DNA from 3 places in the Azospirillum ramasamyi genome. Region 3 is predicted to be linked to each of the others. Evidence: predicted binding sites of a transcription regulator. Region 3 holds the regulator's gene; each other region holds the start of a gene.

Region 1 (6,161 bases), on a different replicon from region 3:
CCGCGCAGCGCGCGGCGGAAGCCGTCCAGGTCGGCGCCGTCCTTCAAGTCCATGCGGTACATGGTGCGGTACATGGGGCGCCCCATGGGTCAGAACAGGCTGAGCTGCCTGGGCGGCGGCACCAGCCTTTGCCGCAGGTCGGCGCGGTCGGTCAGCCCGCCCGGATGGTGGTCGGCGGCGATCAGGAAGGCGCGCGCCCGCTTCAGCCCGGACGACAGCCGGGCCACATCCTCCAGCCGCAAGCTCGTGTGGCGCCGCGCCTCGACGATCCTGTCGACCGCCCGCGCCCCCAGCCCCGGCACGCGCAGCAGCATCTCGCGGTCGGCGCTGTTGACGTCGACCGGGAAGCGCTCGCGGTTCTTCAGGGCCCAGGCCAGCTTGGGGTCGATGCCCAGATCCAGCATCCCGCCCTCGCCCCCGGCGGCGATCTCCTCCACCGTGAAGCCGTAATGGCGCAGCAGCCAGTCGGCCTGGTACAGCCGGTTCTCGCGCTGGAGCGGCGGCGGCTTGGCCGGCAGGGCGGAACTCGCCTCCGGGATCGGGCTGAAGGCGGAGTAATAGACCCGGCGCAGCCCATAGCGGCGGTAGAGCGTGTCGCTGGTCTCCAGCACCGACAGGTCGGTGGAGGCGTCGGCGCCGACGATCATCTGGGTGCTCTGCCCGGCGGGGGAGAAGCGGCGCTTTTCCTCCTTGGCTTCCAGGATGCGCTCGCCGACCTGTCCCATCACCGCCTTGATCGCGCCGCCGTCCTTCTCCGGCGCGAACTCCTTCAGGCTGCGGTCGGAGGCGAGTTCCAGGTTGATCGACAGCCGGTCGGCCCACAGCCCGGCCTGCTCGATCAGCCAGGGGCTGGCCTCCGGGATGGTCTTCAGGTGGATGTAGCCGGCGAAGCCATGGTCGCGCCGCAGCGTGCGCGCCACCAGCATCAGCTGCTCCATGGTGTGATCGGGCGAGCGGATGATGCCGGAGGACAGGAACAGCCCCTCGATGCAGTTGCGCTTGTAGAAGCCCAGAGTCAGCCGAACCACCTCGTCCACGCTGAACCGCGCCCGCCGCACGTTGGAGGAGCGGCGGTTGATGCAGTAGGCGCAGTCGAACAGGCAATAGTTGGTCAGCAGGATCTTGAGCAGCGAGACGCAACGTCCGTCCGGCGTATAGGCGTGGCAGATGCCGGCCCCGGTGGTCGAGCCGATGCCGTCCGGTCCGCCCGTCCGCCGCTTGGCGCCCGAGGACGCACAGGAGGCGTCGTACTTCGCCGCGTCGGCCAGAATCCCGAGCTTGTCGAGCAGCGCGTCATCCACTGTCGGGGCTTCCCTCTCCCTTGCCGATGTTCGCAATATGTTCTTTCAAGGGGAAAAGGCAAGCCGAATGGCGGGGGCGAAATCGCGCCTTCGGCGGTCCGGCCCGGCTCCTTCCGCCGGCAAATTGTGGGGGCGCCGTCTTGACAGGAAAGTGGGGCGGGGCCACGTGCTCAATCACTTGGATCCGGGCCCCTCTGGCGACTTAGACGTGGTCGCGATGTCGGATCTCTTCACCTGCCTTTGCGCCGACGGGCGTGACCGCACTTGGAGGGACTGATGTCCTCACCCCTGAGATCCCGCACCCGGTTCCCACCCCCTTCCGCTTCCGGCATGTCCCCGACGCGCGCCGTCCCTCCGGCGCGCCGCCCGCGCCTGGCGCCGCTTCGGGCGGTCGGGGTCGGCGGCGGCTGCGGGAATTTTTCATTCATCCCTTCCACAACCTCTTCATGAAGACGAGCATCGCCATGGACCAGACCGAACGCCAGATCATCGACGACCTGTTCGCCAAGCTGCATCAGGCCGAGGCGCAATCCGGCCCGCGCGATCCCGAGGCCGAGGCGCTGATCCGCGATCGGATCGCCCGCCAGCCGGCCGCTCCCTATCTGATGGCGCAGGCCATCGTGATGATGGAGCAGGCGCTCGCCGCCTCCCAGAGCCGCAATGAGGAGCTGGAGCGCCAGCTGCGCGAGCGTCCCGCCGCCGCTGCCGCCCCGGCCCAGTCCGGCGGCGGTCTGTTCGGCAGCCTGTTCGGCGGCGCCAGCCGTCCCGCCGCTGCCGCCGCGCCGCAGCCGCAGCCGCAGCGTCCCGCCGCCGCCGCCCAGGCGGCCATGCCGGCCGGTTCCCCCTGGGGCCGTCCGTCCGCCGCTCCCGGCACTCCGGGCTATGGCCAGCAGCCGCCGCGGGCCGGCGGCGGCTTCATGGCCGGCGCCATGCAGACGGCGGCCGGCGTGGCCGGCGGCATGCTGATCGGCAGCGCGCTGTCCAGCATGTTCTCGGGCGGCGAGGCGGTGGCGGGTGAGGCTGCCGGCGCAGCGACCGACGCGGCCACCGCCGCCACCGACCATGCCGAGCAGGCGGTCGAGGACAGCGGCTGGAGCGATTTCGGCGGCGACGAGGAGTTCTGAGCCGCGCAGCGGTCCGCGGGAGGGGGCGGCGGGCCCTCCTTCCGCGGGCTGCAGGCCTTCAAGCCTTGACGATGCGGTCGGCGAAGCCCCCGACCGCCCGCATCGCGTTGCGGGTGTCGACCACCAGCGGGCAATGGGCGGCCAGGCTCGGGTAGTCGATCCCGTCATGGTCGGTGACGATCACCGCCGCGTCGAAGCCCGCCAGCGTCTCCGCCGTCCACTCGACCGAGCGGCGTCCGGCGAGGGCCGCATGCTCGCGGGTGACCGGCAGCACCGGGATGAAGGGGTCGTGGTAGTCGACCGCCGCCCCGCGCTCCAGCAGCATCTCCATCAGCCGCAGCCCCGGTGACTCCCGGCTGTCGTCGACGTTCTTCTTGTAGGCCATGCCGACCAGCAGGATGCGGGCGCGGCTGAGCCCGATCCCGGAACGCCGGTCGAGCGCCAGGGCCAGCCGGTCGACCACATGGCGCGGCATCATCGTGTTGACCTCTCCCGCCAGCTCGATGAAGCGGGTGGAGATCTGGTACTCGCGCGCCTTCCAGGTCAGGTAGAAGGGGTCGATCGGGATGCAGTGCCCGCCCAGACCGGGGCCGGGATAGAAGGGCATGAAGCCGAAGGGCTTGGTCTTCGCCGCCTCGATCACCTCCCAGATGTCGATGCCCATCGGCTCGAAGACGATCTTCAGCTCGTTCATCAGGGCGATGTTGACCGAGCGGAAGATGTTTTCGGTCAGCTTGGTCGCCTCCGCCGTCCGCGTGCCGGACACCGGCACCACCTGCGGCACCACCTGCTCGTAGAGCGCCACCGCCAGCAGCCGCGCGCCCTCGTCGTCGGCGCCGACCACCTTGGGGATGGTGCTGGTGGTGAAGGTGATGTTGCCGGGATCCTCGCGCTCGGGCGAATAGGCCAGGAAGAAGTCGCGCCCGCTGACCAGTCCGGTCTCCTCCAGGATCGGCCGCATCACCTCGTCGGTGGTGCCGGGCCAGGTGGTCGATTCCAGCACCACCAGCTGTCCCGGCCGCAGCCGGTCGCGGATCAGCCGGGTGGAGGCCTCGACGAAGCTCAGGTCGGGCTCGCGCTGCGGCGACAAGGGCGTGGGCACGCAGACGATCACGGCGTCGCAGGCGGCGAATTCGTCGGCGTCGGCCGTCGCCCGGAACCGCCCGGTCGCCACCGCCTGGGCGACGCGCCCGTCGTCGATCTGCCGGATGTAGGAGCGCCCGCCGTTCAGCGCCGCCGCCTTGGCCGGGTCGATGTCGAAGCCGGTGACGGTGAACCCGGCCCCGGTCAGAGCCAGGGCCAGCGGCAGCCCGACATAGCCGAGCCCGATCACCGCCACCCGCGCGCCGCGGCCGCGATAGGCGCTTTCCAGAGACCGGATGTCGGGCGCCTGGAGATCGGCTGCGGTGTCCGCTGAGCTCATCCTGCCGCTCCTTGAAGACGCTTCATATCATCGAGCGTAAAGTCTGACACATCAGACTTTACGCTCACCCTCAAACGGCGGGCGCGGCCGTCCGGCCGCTTGCCTTCGCAGGCATGGGCCTGCGGGGCCGCAGTCGCGGCCCTTACCGCCGAGCATAAGTCAGAACTTACGCTCGGCGGTATCACAGGGTTGTGCCGCCCGGACGGGCGGACCGCCTGCGGCAGCCGAATGTGTGGCGAGCGCCGTGGCTTTGCGCAACCCTCCCTTCCGCAGGGGGGATCGGAAACGGAAACTCTGGCGCCGGGACGGCGAAGGGTGCCAATTTGCCGGGAAAAGCCAATTTGCCGGGAAACGACGGATCCCGCCCGCCATGACGCCGCAATCCCCGCCCCTCCTGCCCCAGCAGATCGCCCCGGTGGACGACCGCCAGACGGCGCTGACCGCCCGCCATCTGGGCGGCGATCCGGAGGGGCTGTACGGCTACTTCATGGCCCTGCGCGCGGAGAGCGACCGGGCGCTCGCCGGCCTGCCGCCTGCCGCCGGCAAGCCCTATCCCTATGGCCGCTGCGAGGAGATCACCCGCGACCTCTTCGCCCGCCTGTCGCAGCGTCTGGCCCAGCCGGCCGGCCCGGTGGAGCGCGCGCTGCGCGCCTTCGTCGAGGAGGGCGGCGTGCTGCAAAGCGTCTGGGGCGTCCTGCGCGGGCAGTATTTCCAGAACGCGCTGCAGATCGGCGCGCTCTATGTCGACGTGTCGAACGACACGGTGGTGGTCACCAAGCCGAAGGTGGAGATCCTGCCCATCGGATCCTCCGGCCTGGTGCCGGTGCGCGACCTCGACCATTTCCGGCAGACGGCGGAGCGCTATTGGGGCGCGACGCTCTACGCCAACCATCTGGCCCCGACCCTGGCGCCCCTGCTGCCGGTCCTGTCGGTCAGCCCCGGCCGGCTGGCGCCCGGCCTGCAATCGGCCTGCGACTACATGATCGCCCTGATGTGCCGCGACCGCTTCCGGGATGCCGAACGCTGGCTGGAGACCGGCCCCGCCCCGCCCGCGGATCTGGCCGCCGCCTGTCTCGCCGCCATCCCCGCCGACCTGCGCCCGCTGACCGGCCAGCCCCGTCTGGAGGCGGTGGCCGCCTGCCGCCGCGCGCGGGAAGCCGCCTGCTGGGCCGATCCCGACTGGCGCACCGCCCGCGTGCTCGACTATCTGCGGCTCATGCGCGGAGCGGCGAGTTATACCAGCGGTCAATGATGATGGCGGCTGGTATCAAGCCGGCTTGCCCGGATGCGGCAGCGGCTGGATGGCGTCCAGCGCATCGCCGATCTCCGCCCGCGCGACCTTCGTTTCGAAGATGCTCTGCAGGTTGGTCCAATAGCGCGCGTCGGTTCCAAAGGCTTTGCCCAGCCTCAGCGCCATCGGGGCGGTGATCCGGCGCTCGCCATTCATGATCTCGGTCACCGCGTTGGGAGGCACGCCGATATGCCCGGCGAATCTCCGGGCGCTGAGCCCCAGCGCTTCCAACTCGTCACGCAGGAACTCGCCGGGATGGATGGGCGGCAGGTTGTCGCTGGCGGGATGGCTCATGGCGCACCTCAATGGTAGTCGGCGATCGCGACGTCGTAGGGCTCTCCGGGAACGGTCAGGAGGTCGGCATCCGCCTGAGTATCTCCAACGATGGCCCAGCGGAAGCAGACCCGCCACTGGTCGTTGATAATGGATAACGGCCAAGCCCTCCCCCTTACAGCCGGTCCGTGCCGAAGGTGTCGCAGGCCTCCAGCCGGCCGCTTTCCAGGCCGGTGCGGAACCAGCGGACACGCTGGGCGGAGCTGCCATGGGTGAAGCTGTCGGGGCTGACGGTGCCGCTGGCCTGGCGCTGCAGGCGGTCGTCGCCGATGGCACTGGCGGCGGTCAGCGCCTCTTCGACGTCGCCGGGTTCCAGCATCTTACGGTCGCGGTTGGCGTGATTGCCCCAGAGTCCGGCGAAGCAGTCGGCCTGCAGTTCCAGCCGCACCGACAGGGCGTTGGCTTCGGCCGGGCTGCGCGCCCGCTGCTGGGCCGCCTGCACCTGACCGGAGATGCCCAGCAGGGTCTGCACATGGTGGCCGACCTCATGGGCGATGACATAGGCCTGGGCGAAGTCGCCCGGAGCCCGGAAGCGGTCGCGCAGCTCGCGGTAGAAGCCGAGGTCGATGTAGAGCTTCTGGTCCATCGGGCAGTAGAAGGGACCCATCGCCGCCTGTGCCCGGCCGCAGCCCGACGCCACCGTGCCGGTGAACAGCACCAGCTTCGGATCCTGGTACTGGCGTCCCATC
Region 2 (6,161 bases), 910 kb from region 3:
GCCGAGGCCATCGAGGTGATCGAGGCGGCGCGCGAGCAGGCGCCCGACCACCCGATGGTCAAGTTCACCCGCCGGCTGATCTATTCCAACGCGGTGCCCGGCTGGCATCTGCCGATGATCAACGATTTCGAGCGGAACGAAGCCTACAAGCAGTCGCTGGAACGGGCGGTGAAGCCCGGTTCGCTGGTGCTGGAGATCGGCACCGGCTCCGGCATCGTCGCCATGATGGCGGCACGCGCGGGGGCGAGGAAGGTGGTGACCTGCGAGGTCAACCCGATCCTGGCCCGCGTCGCCAAGGAGACGGTGGCGCGCAACGGCTATGCCGACCGCATCGACGTGGTGCCGCGCCTGTCGACCCAGCTGACGGTGGGGGAGTGCGGCGACCTGCCGGAAAAGGCCGACGTCTTCGTGTCGGAACTGATCAACATCGGCATGCTGGCCCCGCGCATGCTGTCGGTCCTGCAGCATGCCCGCACCCATCTGGTGAAGCCGGGCGGCGCCATCATCCCGCGCGCCTCCACCGTCTACGCCATGCTGGTCGAGACGCCGGAACTGGCCCGCATCAACCCGGTCGAGACCATCGACGGTTTCGACATGGGCAGCTTCGACGTCTTCCGCTCCCCCGGCTACCAGCAGATAGACCTCGGCGCCGACGCCCACACCCCGCTGTCCGAACCCTTCACCGCGCTGGATTTCGACTTCACCCGCAACATGCCGGAGGAGGGCGAGCGGGTGATCGACGTGACCATCGTCACCGGCGGCACCTGCCACGGCGTCGCCTTCTGGTTCGACCTCTTCATGGACGACGAGGTGGTCTACAAGTCGGAAAGCCGCGCCCGCACCAACCACTGGAAGCAGGCGATGACCTTCCTCGAAAAGCCGATCACGCTGTCGGCCGGCGACCGCCTGCGCATCGTCGCCCGCTACGACAACAACCAGATCTCCTTCGGGATCGACGGGTTGACGGGGGGTGAGGGCGTTTGAGCGAAGCCTCCCCCTCCAGACGCGCCATCGCCTCCTGGTGTCTCTACGACTGGGCGAATTCGGCCTACAACACCATCATCACGACCTTCGTCTTCTCGGTCTATTTCGCCCGCGGCGTGATCGGCGATCCGGTGGAGGGCACCGCGCAGTGGGGAGCCGCCATGACCGCGGCCGGCGTCGCCATCGCGCTGCTCAGCCCGGTGCTGGGCGCCGTCGCCGACCGGGCGGGACGGCGCAAGCCCTGGATGGCGCTGTTCACCGGGCTGACCGTGGCCTTCACCCTGGCGCTCTGGTGGGTCAGGCCCGATCCGGCCGATGCCGCCTTCGCGCTCGTCTGCGTGGTGATCGCCACCGTGTCGTTCGAACTGGCCAACGTCTTCTACAACGCCACCCTGCCGGGGCTGGTGCCGCCGCGGCTGCTGGGCCGGGTGTCGGGCTGGGGCTGGGGCATCGGCTATTTCGGCGGGCTGACCTGCCTCGTTCTGGCGCTGGTCGGTTTCGTCCAGGCGCCGGCGCCGCTGTTCGGCCTGCTGGGGGTGGAATGGGCGGATTGGGGCGAGCAGGCCAATGTCCGCGCCACCGCGGTGCTGGCCGCCGCGTGGTACGGGCTGTTCGCGCTGCCCTATTTCCTGTGGGTGCCGGACGAGCCCTCCACCGGCCAAGGGCTGCTGCGGGCGGCGCGTGACGGGGTGGCGACGCTGGTTGCCACGCTGCGGGAGGCCCGGCGCTACCGGCAGGTGATGCGTTTCCTGATCGCCAGCGCCTTCTACCGCGACGGCATCAACACCATCACCGCCTTCGGCGGCATCTTCGCCGCCGGCACCTTCGGCATGAGCTTCGAGGAGATCCTGGTCTTCGCCATCGTGCTGAACGTGGTGGCGGGGGCGGGGGCCATCGGCTTCGCCTGGATGGACGACCGGGCGGGGGCCAAGCCGGTGATCCTGATCGCGCTGGCCGGCATGTCGATCTGCAGCGTGCCGCTGCTGCTGGCGACCGAGCGGCTGTGGTTCTGGGTCTTCGCGCTGGGGCTGGGGCTGTTCTTCGGACCCGCGCAGGCGGCGGGACGCTCGATGATGGCGCGGCTGGCCCCGCCGGGAATGGCGGGCGAGATGTTCGGGCTCTACAGCCTGACCGGGCGCTTCGTCGGCTTCTTCGGCCCGCTGCTGTTCGGGCTGGCGACCCAGGCCTTCGCCAGCCAGCGTGTCGGCATGGCGACGGTTCTTGCTTTCTTCGTGATCGGATTCGGGCTTATGCTGGCGGTTCGCGAACCGGCCCGTTAAAAGGGCTGCGTCAAAGCGCCGCACATGAGATCATTCGAGGGCAGAGCTGTTACCTTCGTTTTTGCTGCGACGCACAAAAGTCGAAGCCGAGGGGTACGGACCATGCTGCACATCAACGATATCGAAGCCTTCGCCCGCATCAACGAGGCGTTGAACGAGGACGCCGGCACCGGGCAGGCCGATCATTCCGGCCAGGATACCGCCGGCCCGGCCCATCCCGCGCTGGTGATGGCGATGCTGGCGACCGGCCGCCTTCCGCTGTCGGCCGTTTCCAAATCGGCCGAACCGCTGACGCCCTTGGGCAAGATGCTCCGCCGCTCCTGACGGTCACAACAGCGACAGCTGGAGCGGCAACTGGTCCCCGGCGGCCGGCGGCACCCGGAAGCGGCTGCAGTCGAGGTGCCAGTTGCGGTCGCCCAGCCCATGCTTCCGGCAGGCCAGCTTGAAGCGGTGGCGCAGCAGGTCGGCGTAAGCACCGGTGCCCTTCATCCGCGTGCCGAAGCCGGAGCGGTACAGCGCGCCGTCGCGGCTTTGCCGCATCAGGCTCAGCACGCGGTCGGCGCGGTTGGGAACATGGGTGCGCAGCCACTCCTCGAACAGGGTGGCGATCTCCAGCGGCAGGCGCAGCAGGATGTAGCTGGCGGCGGTCGCCCCGGCCCCGGCCGCCGCCTCCAGAATCGCCTCCAGTTCATGGTCGTTCAGCGCCGGGATCATCGGGCTGGCGAGCACCGCCACCGGAACGCCCGCCTCCGCCAGGGTGCGGATGGTTTCCAGCCGGCGCGGCGGGGTGCTGGCCCGCGGTTCCATCACGCGGGCGAGGTCACGGTCCAGCGTGGTGACGGAGATCGCCACCGAGGCCAGCCCCTCCGCCGCCATCGGCGCCAGGATGTCGAGGTCTCGCAGGACCAGCGCCGATTTGGTGATGATGCTGACCGGCTGGTTGAAGTCGCGGCAGACCTCCAGCACGCGGCGGGTGATGCCCTCCGTCCGCTCGATCGGCTGGTAGGCATCGGTGTTGGCGCCAAGCGCCAGCGGCTGGCAAACATAGGATTTCGCCCGCAGCTCCTTCGCCAGCAGTTCCGCCGCGTTGCGCTTGGCGAACAGCTTCGTCTCGAAATCCAGCCCCGGCGACAGGTTCAGATAGGCGTGGGTCGGCCGGGCGAAGCAGTAGATGCAGGCATGCTCGCAGCCCTGATACGGATTCACCGACTGGTCGAAGGCGACGTCGGGCGACTCGTTGCGCGCGATGATCGACTTGGCCGAGGCCGGGGAGACGGTGGTGCGCACCGGATCGCTCAGCGCCTCGTTCCCGCCGGACTCATAGCCGGTCCAGCCGTCGTCGGTCAGGACGCGGGTGTCGCGCTCGAAGCGGCCGGTGGCGTTGCTCACCGCGCCGCGGCCCTTGATCGGCGGTCGCTTGATCTCATCCATGCCCGCAGCTTAGCCGCGGACAAGAGGAACGTAAAGGGAACAGAAATCCGTCCGCCGGTTGGTTCGCCATCCATACCCCGCAAACATAAAGATATCTTTATGCTTGCATGGTTCCCGAACCGCTGATACACCCTTCGCCAATTACAGCGGCAGGGCCGGGGAGCCGGTTCGCCTGAAACTCCGCTGCCCGACCGACATTGCCCACCAGGAGTCATCCCTCATGGCCGCCGAATTCACGGACTACAAGGTCAAGGACATCAGCCTTGCGAGCTGGGGCCGCAAGGAGATCACCATCGCCGAGACCGAGATGCCGGGCCTGATGGCCCTGCGGTCCGAGTTCGGTGACAGCAAGCCGCTGGCCGGCGCCCGCATCGTCGGCTGCCTGCACATGACCATCCAGACCGCCGTGCTGATCGAGACGCTGACCGCGCTCGGCGCCACCGTGCGCTGGTCGTCCTGCAACATCTTCTCCACCCAGGATCAGGCCGCCGCCGCCATCGCCGCCGCCGGCATCCCGGTCTTCGCCTGGAAGGGCGAGACGGAGGAGGAGTTCTGGTGGTGCATCGAGCAGACCCTGCGCGGCCCCGATGGCTGGACCCCGAACATGATCCTGGACGATGGCGGCGACGTCACCCAGATCATGCACGACAAGTATCCGGAGATGCTGGACGGCGTCCGCGGCCTGTCGGAAGAGACCACCACCGGCGTCCATCGTCTGTATGAGATGATGAAGAAGGGCACGCTGAAGGTTCCGGCCATCAACGTGAACGACAGCGTCACCAAGTCGAAGTTCGACAACCTCTATGGCTGCCGCGAGTCGCTGGTCGACGGCATCAAGCGCGCCACCGACGTGATGGTCGCCGGCAAGGTCGCCGTGGTCGCCGGCTATGGCGACGTGGGCAAGGGCTCCGCCGCCTCGCTGCGGTCGCAGGGCGCGCGCGTCCTGGTGACGGAGATCGACCCGATCAACGCCCTCCAGGCCGCCATGGAAGGCTATCAGGTCGTGACGATGGACGATGCCGCTCCGCAGGGCGACATCTTCGTCACCGCCACCGGCAACGTCGATGTCATCACGCTCGACCACATGCGCGCCATGAAGGACCGCGCCATCGTCTGCAACATCGGCCACTTCGACAGCGAGATCCAGATCGAGGCTCTCCGCAACTACAAGTGGGAAGAGGTCAAGCCGCAGGTCGACGAGGTCGTCTTCCCCGACGGCAAGCGCCTGATCGTTCTGGCCCAGGGCCGTCTGGTCAATCTGGGCTGCGCCACCGGCCATCCCAGCTTCGTGATGAGCGCCAGCTTCACCAACCAGGTGCTGGCCCAGATCGAGCTGTGGACCAACGCCGCCAACTACGAGAACAAGGTCTACGTCCTGCCCAAGCACCTGGACGAGAAGGTTGCCCGCCTGCATCTGGACAAGATCGGCGCCAAGCTGACCACCCTGACCGACAAGCAGGCCGAATACATCGGCGTCAACGCCGCCGGCCCGTACAAGCCGGACCACTACCGCTACTAAGCGGTCGCGGGGTTGAATGGAAAAGGGCCGTCCCATCGGGGCGGCCCTTTCTTGTTTGCGGCATGTATTTGGCGATTGGCCCCCTCTCCCGAGGCGGGAGAGGGGGCTCCGCTACCGCCCCAGCCACTCCGCCATTCCCTTGCCGGCCGCCACGCCCATGGCGAAGCAGCCCTGCAGCAGATAGCCGCCGGTCGGCGCCTCCCAGTCCAGCATCTCGCCGGCCAGGAACAGGCCGGGGCGGCGGGTCAGCATCAGCCGCCCGTCCAGTTCCGACAGGCGGACGCCGCCGGCCGAGGAAATGGCGCGTTCGATGGGGCGGACGCCGGTCAGCACAACCGAAAGCCCCTTGATCTGCCGTGCCAGCGCCACCGGATCGGACAGGTCGGCGGCGGGGGCGAACTCGCGCAGCAGGGCGGCGCGCGGGCCGGCCAGGGACAGCGACTTCTTCAGGAAGGTGGACAGCGACTCCGCGCCGCGGCGGCGCAGGCGCTTGACCAGTTCCGTTTCGGGAATGTCCGGCAGCAGGTCCAGCGTCAGGGTCGCCCAGCCCTCGGCGGCGATGGCGTCGCGGAGCGGGGCGCTCAGCGCGTAGACGGCGCCGCCTTCGATCCCGGTCTCGGTGATGATGAACTCGCCCTTCAACCGGCGGCCGGCAGCGGACAAGCCGACGCTCTTCACCGGCTGGCCGGCGAAGCGGTCGCGCAGGTGATCGGACCAGGGCACCTCGAAGCCCATGTTGGAGGGGACCAGCGGCGCCACCTCCACCCCCAGCCCTTCCAGCAGCGGAACCCAGCCGCCGTCGGAGCCGGTGCGCGGCCAGCTCGCCCCGCCCAAGGCCAGCAGGGTGGCGCGCGGGGCGACGCTGACCGTTTCCTCACCGTGCCGGAAGGTCAGCGCGCCGTTCTCGTTCCAGCCGGTCCAGCGATGACGGCTGTGCAGGGTGACGC
Region 3 (6,161 bases):
GAGCTGGACCGCGCGCTGCTGCTGAAGACGCCGCTGCTGGGCGTCAACAACCGCAACCTCAAGACGCTGGCGGTGGACATCGCGACGACGGAGGAACTGGCCGCCAACGTGCCGCCCGACCGCATGCTGGTCGCCGAAAGCGGGCTCTACACCCCCGCCGATCTGGCCCGCATGGCGAAGGTCGGGGCGCGCTGCTTCCTGGTCGGCGAATCGCTGATGCGGCAGGCCGACGTGACCGCCGCCACCCGCGCCCTGCTGGCCCCGGCATAGACCGATGCCGGAGATCGCGATAGCCGCGGAAAGCCCGCGCCAGGAATCGGTGGTCGCGCTGGTTGCGGCGCTGGACCGCTATCTGCTGGAGCTCTATCCGGCCGACACCTGCCACCTGCTCGACATCGCGGAGTTGGAGGCGCCGGACCTCCGCTTCTTCGTCGCCCGCAAGGACGGCGTGCCGGTCGGCTGCGCCGCACTGCGCGTCGATCCGACCGGCTATGGCGAGGTCAAGCGCATGTATGTCGATCCCGCCGCCCGCGGCCTCCGCGTCGGCGACCGCCTGCTGGCGCGGCTGGAGGAACAGGCGCGGGCGGAGGGGCTGAGCGCCCTGCTGCTCGAATCCGGCATCCACCAGCACGAGGCGCTGGGGCTCTACCGCAAGGCCGGATTCACCGGGCGCGGACCCTACGCCTGCTACGAAGAGAACGGCGTCAGCGTCTTCATGGAAAAACCCCTGCGGGAGATCGTCCGATGACCGGCTTCACCCATTTCGACGCCGACGGCAAGGCGGTGATGGTCGACGTGTCCGACAAGGCGGACACCGAACGCACCGCCACCGCCGCCGCCGCCGTGCTGATGCAGCCTGAAACCCTCGCGCTCATCATGCAGGGCGGGGTGAAGAAGGGCGACGTTCTGTCGGTCGCCCGGCTGGCCGGAATCATGGGGGCCAAGCGCACGCCGGACCTCATCCCGCTGTGCCACCCGCTGATGCTGACCTCGGTCAAGGTCGACCTCACCTGCGACCCCGCGCGCAACGCGGTCGACGTGACAGCCACCTGCAAACTCAAGGGCCAGACCGGCGTGGAGATGGAGGCGCTGACCGCCGTCACCATCGCCGCCCTGACCGTCTACGACATGTGCAAGGCGGTGGACCGCGGCATGACGGTCACCGACGTCCGTCTGCTGCACAAGGCCGGCGGCAAGAGCGGCGAGTGGGGCGCGACCGCGCCGTCGGCGGGAGGCTGACGCCATGATCTCCGTCGCGGAGGCGCGCGCCCGAATCCTGTCGGCCTTCGCCCCTCTGCCGGCGGAGACCGTCGCCCTGCCCGACGCGCTCGGCCGCGTGCTGGCCGAGCCGGTGGTCGCCCGGCTGACCCAGCCGCCCTTCCACGCCTCCTCCATGGACGGCTGGGCGGTGCGATCCGCCGACATCGCCGCCGCGACCGCCGACGCCCCCGTTTCCCTGCGCCGCATCGGCGAATCCTCCGCCGGTCATGCCTTCGGCGGCGGCGTCGGTCCCGGCGAAGCGGTGCGCATCTTCACCGGCGCGCCGTTGCCCGATGGCGCCGACGCCGTCGTGATGCAGGAGGATTGCAGCGCCGACGACGCCACGGTTCGCGTCGGCCGCGCCGTCCCCGCCGGACGCTTCGTCCGTCAGGCCGGCTTCGACTTCGCGCTCGGGCAGGAACTGCTGCCCAAGGGCCGCCGGCTGACCGCGCGCGACATCGCGCTGGCCGCCGGCGGCAATGTGCCCTGGCTTTCGGTCCATCGCCGGCCGCGCATCGCCATCCTCGCCACCGGCGACGAGATCGCCCTGCCCGGCGATCCGCTTGGGCCGAGCCAGATCGTCAGCACCAACGCGCTCGGCCTCTGCGCGCTCGTCGCCGCCCAGGGCGGACTGGCCCACAATCTCGGCGTCGCCAAGGACACGCCGGACAGCGTCGCCGCCATGGCGAAGGGCGCCGCCGGCTGCGATCTGCTGGTCACCACCGGCGGCGCCTCGCATGGCGATTACGACTTCGTGCGCGACGTGCTGGCCGACCGTGGCGTGTCGCTGGAGGTGCAGACCGTGGCGATGCGGCCGGGCAAGGCGCTGATGTTCGGCCGGGCCGGCGGGGTGCCGCTGCTGGGCCTGCCCGGCAATCCGGTCTCGACCGGGGTCACCGCCGTCCTGTTCCTGCGCCCGGTTCTGCGCCTGCTGCAGGGCCTGCCGCCCGAGGACGACCGCCCGCCCCTGCGCGCCCGTCTGACCGTCGCGCTGAGGGCCAACGACCGGCGCGAGGAATATCTGCGCGCCACCCTGGCCGCCGGACCGGATGGCGTCCTCACCGTCACCCCCTTCGCCCGGCAGGACAGCGCCATCACCTCGCTCTACGCCCGGGCCGACTGCCTGATTCCCCGCCCGCCCAACGCCGATCCGGAACCTGCCGGCGCCCTGGTCGGCGTGCTTCCTTTGACCGACGGGGCGCTCAGCATCTAAACTTGAACACGGCGTTTGACAGACGATGGAACAGTTGAACACCACCCTGAAATCCGTTCCACGGTGTTTCGGATGTTCCACTCAAGTTCTGAAAGAAGCCGATGGAGGGCTTGACGCGCGGCAGGAACCAAACTAGAACATGGAGCAACGTTTAGTTTTTGTTCCATCTTCAGTCTGGCGACGGCCGGGAGGCATCCATGCTCACGCGCAAGCAGCACGAATTGCTGCTGTTCATCCACGAACGGCTCGGCCAGGGCGGAGTTTCGCCGTCGTTCGACGAGATGAAGGACGCCCTGGGGCTGAAGTCCAAGTCGGGCATCCACCGCCTCATCACCGGCCTTGAGGAACGCGGCTTCATCCGCCGCCTGCCCCACCGCGCCCGCGCCCTGGAGGTTCTCCGCCTTCCCGAGGGCATCGACGCCGCCCGCGCCCGCGGCGGCGCGCCCAAGCCGAAGTTCCAGCCCAACGTAATCAAAGGCGATTTCGCCTTCGCCGGCCGCGACGCCGCTCCGCCCGCCCCCACCCCGGCCGCGGCGAACGAGACGGTGCAGCTCCCGCTCTACGGCCGCATCGCCGCCGGCACGCCGATCGAGGCCCTGCGCGACAACAGCGCCTTCGTCGACGTCCCCGCCTCGATGCTGACCGCCGGCGACCACTACGCGCTGGAGGTCTCGGGCGATTCGATGGTGGAGGCCGGCATCCTCGACCACGATACCGTCATCATCCAGCGTTGCGACGCGGCGGAGAACGGCACCATCGTCGTGGCGCTGGTCGATGAAGGCGAAGTGACGCTGAAGCGCCTGCGCCGCAAGGGCCACACCATCGCCCTGGAACCCGCCAACGCCGCCTATGAAACCCGCATCTTCGGCGCCGACCGCGTCCGCGTGCAGGGCAAGCTGGTCGGTCTGGTCCGCAAGTACTGAGCCACTGTCGTCCCTCCCTATCCCTCCCCCGCTCACGCGGGAGAGGGTCGGTGAGGCGGCAAAACCTCGGTCATCCCTCACCTCCCCCCGGTCCAGGGCCGGTCTCCCCTGATCCCGCGCACCGTCTCCACCTCCACCCCCGCCTCCGTCAGCCACAGCGCATGCGCCCCCTCGTGACGCAGCGCCCAGCGGTCGATAACGACGCCGGCCCGGCACCTCCGCGCCACCGCCGCAGTCACCACCGCATCGGCCGCCCCGCAATCCTCGTCCAGGGCATCCGGCAGCCGCGGCAGGGCGACAGTTCGTCCCCCGCCCCGGTACAGGCAGCCGAGCGCATCGCAGTTCAACGACCGCCCACCCTCGCTCCATCCTCCAGCCGCCGGCCAGGGATCCGCCGCCGCGCGTTCGCCGTCGCGTTCCCGCCAGGTTTCGACGACCCGGCCCCCGGTCTTGCCCGAAGCGCTGAGGCGACCGTCCGCCAGCCGCACCGCCATCACGGCCCCGTCCCCCGAGACCAGCACGTCCGGCCGCGTCACCAAAGCCGGCGAGGCCAGCCCCGCCAGGATCGGCAGCAATCCCAGCCAACGCCATCGCCGGGTCCAGATGCACAGCCAGATGCCGCCCAGCACCAGCACCGCGAACCCCTCCATCGGCATCGCCGGCATGGTCAGCGAGGCGCCGGGCAGCCGGCCGAAGAACTCGGCGGTCCAGATCACCGCCCGGTCGCCCCAGTTCATCGCGATCAGCGCCGGCGCCTCCAGCCCGAATGGCATCAGCGCGTAGACGATCAGGCTCCACGGCATGACCCAGAAGGAGGTGATGGGAATGGCGATCAGGTTGGACAACACGCCATAGAAGGCGATCTGCTGAAAATGGAAAAGCGAGAAGGGCAGCGTCGCCAGCGTCGCCACCACGCTGGTCAGCAGGATGCCGCCGACATAGAGCAGGCTGCGCAGAAACCATCCCGCCTCGTTGCGCCATTCCGCCAGCCGCGGACTGCCGCGCTCTAAGGCGGCGATCAGCGCCACCACCGCCGCGAAGGACATCTGGAAACTTGGGCCGAGCATCCCTTCCGGGTCCATGGCGATGGTGACCAGACCGGCGAAGGCGACCAGCCGCATGCTCAGCGGGTGGCGGTCCAGCATGATCGCGCCCATGACCATGCCGGTCATCAGCACCGACCGCACGGTCGGCAGCGGCGCTCCGACGAGCAACGTATAGGCCAAGGCCGACAGGATGCCGAACAGCGCCGCGATCTTCTTGATCGGCCAACGCAAGGCTATGAAGGGCACCAGCGCCAGCAAGGCCCTGACCACATAGAACAGGATGCCGGCGGCAATGCCCACATGCAGGCCGGAGATCGACAGCAGATGCGCCAACCCGCTGTTGCGGAAATCCTCGAGCGTCTCATCCGGGATGCCGAACTGCTCCCCGTTCAGCAAAGCCGTGGTGACCCTCGCCTCCACCGGATCGCCGATGGTTGCGGCCACCCGCTCGGCGATCGCGCCGCGCGCCCGCTCGAAGGCCACCGCCACCACCTGCCAGCCCGTGACCGGCGGTGCCTCGACCAGTTCCACCGCACCGGTGGCGAAGCCGGTGCCGCCCAGCCCCATGAACCAGGCCCGCCGCTGGAAGTCGAAAGCGCCCGGTTCGGCCGGCGCCTGGGGCGGCAGCAGCGTGGCGCGCAGGCGCACCACCGATCCCGGGTCTGGCGCCGCATGGCGGTCGGGCAGGCGGATGCGCAGCATGGCCGGGGTCTGCTCAGGCGGCAGCCGGCTGACCGTCGGTTCCCGCACCGTGATGCGGGTGGCGCCCGGGCGCCGCTCCACCGCCATCACGCGGCCAGTGACGACCGCGCCCGTGACCATGCGGGTCAGCACCGGCGCCTCCACCCGCGCGCTGTGCCCCTGCGCCACCATGAACCCCGCCGCCATCATCAGCAGCACCATCACCGCGCCGAACAGCGCGAAGCGGCGGCGCAGGACCAGAAGCAGCGCCGCACAGACCCCGCAAGCCGCAAGCCCGATCCACCGGTCCGGTTCCCGCATCAGGCCGAAATACAGCGACACACCCGCCCCGAAGGCGACGGGGAGCCACAGGACCCAGCGCTGCCCCTCCGCCTCGGCCAAGGCCGCGAGTCGCCTCCCGATGTGGAACCGCAGGCCCCGCCACCGCCCACCGGCTCCGGCCGGCCCCTCCGACTCCTCCCCGGACCAGCCGGCGGCCGTCACCGCTGAGGGCTTTCCGGCGCAGGGATGCTTTCCGCGTGCCCCTCATTGACCGTCCATGCGCGCATCGCATTGCCTCCCAACCCGGTGGCTGTGTTAAACCTCGGTGTCGAACCACCGGCGCATCATACCAGCGCCGAACCGGAAATTGAGAGACCGATGACCGTCGTCACCCGCTTCGCTCCGTCGCCGACCGGCTTTCTGCACATCGGCGGTGGCCGCACCGCCCTGTTCAACTGGCTGTATGCCCGCAACACCGGCGGCAAGTTCCTGCTGCGGATCGAAGACACCGACCGGCAACGCTCGACCCAGGCGGCGGTCGACGCCATCCTGGACGGGCTGAAGTGGCTGGGCCTGGATTGGGACGGCGACGCGGTCAGCCAGTTCGAGCGCAAGGACCGCCATGCCGAGGTGGCGCACCAGATGCTGGCCGCCGGCAAGGCCTATCGCTGCTATTGCAGCCCGGAAGAACTGGAGCAGATGCGCGCCGCCCAGAAGGCCGCCGGGCTGCCGATGCGCTATGACGGCCGCTGGCGC

What was found. Region 3 encodes LexA, which represses DNA repair genes until DNA is damaged. Its sites were predicted from a motif close to ATGTTCTANTTTGGTTC; they were not measured.
Positions count from the first base shown of each region.
Region 1: DM194_RS27230 (putative DNA modification/repair radical SAM protein) is a predicted target of LexA. The motif match lies at 1,328-1,344, and genes of this name have one in related genera.
Region 2: DM194_RS12545 (PA0069 family radical SAM protein) is a predicted target of LexA. The motif match lies at 3,722-3,738, and genes of this name have one in related genera.

Region 1 covers NZ_CP029835.1:184,126-190,286, reverse strand. The annotation lists gene DM194_RS27235 (UdgX family uracil-DNA binding protein) at 1-74, opposite strand, end outside; gene DM194_RS27230 (putative DNA modification/repair radical SAM protein) at 90-1,301, opposite strand; gene DM194_RS27225 (DUF2076 domain-containing protein) at 1,748-2,425, shown strand; gene DM194_RS27220 (nucleotide sugar dehydrogenase) at 2,484-3,848, opposite strand; gene DM194_RS27215 (hypothetical protein) at 4,219-5,100, shown strand; gene DM194_RS27210 (HigA family addiction module antitoxin) at 5,116-5,433, opposite strand; gene ypfJ (KPN_02809 family neutral zinc metallopeptidase) at 5,588-6,161, opposite strand, start outside.
Region 2 covers NZ_CP029829.1:2,675,884-2,682,044, forward strand. The annotation lists gene DM194_RS12530 (tetratricopeptide repeat protein) at 1-984, shown strand, start outside; gene DM194_RS12535 (MFS transporter) at 981-2,264, shown strand; gene DM194_RS12540 (hypothetical protein) at 2,367-2,588, shown strand; gene DM194_RS12545 (PA0069 family radical SAM protein) at 2,592-3,695, opposite strand; gene ahcY (adenosylhomocysteinase) at 3,916-5,214, shown strand; gene DM194_RS12555 (BaiN/RdsA family NAD(P)/FAD-dependent oxidoreductase) at 5,326-6,161, opposite strand, start outside.
Region 3 covers NZ_CP029829.1:877,955-884,115, reverse strand. The annotation lists gene trpC (indole-3-glycerol phosphate synthase TrpC) at 1-270, shown strand, start outside; gene DM194_RS04050 (GNAT family N-acetyltransferase) at 275-748, shown strand; gene moaC (cyclic pyranopterin monophosphate synthase MoaC) at 745-1,239, shown strand; gene DM194_RS04040 (molybdopterin molybdotransferase MoeA) at 1,244-2,473, shown strand; gene lexA (transcriptional repressor LexA) at 2,671-3,396, shown strand; gene DM194_RS04030 (ComEC/Rec2 family competence protein) at 3,474-5,525, opposite strand; gene gltX (glutamate--tRNA ligase) at 5,784-6,161, shown strand, end outside.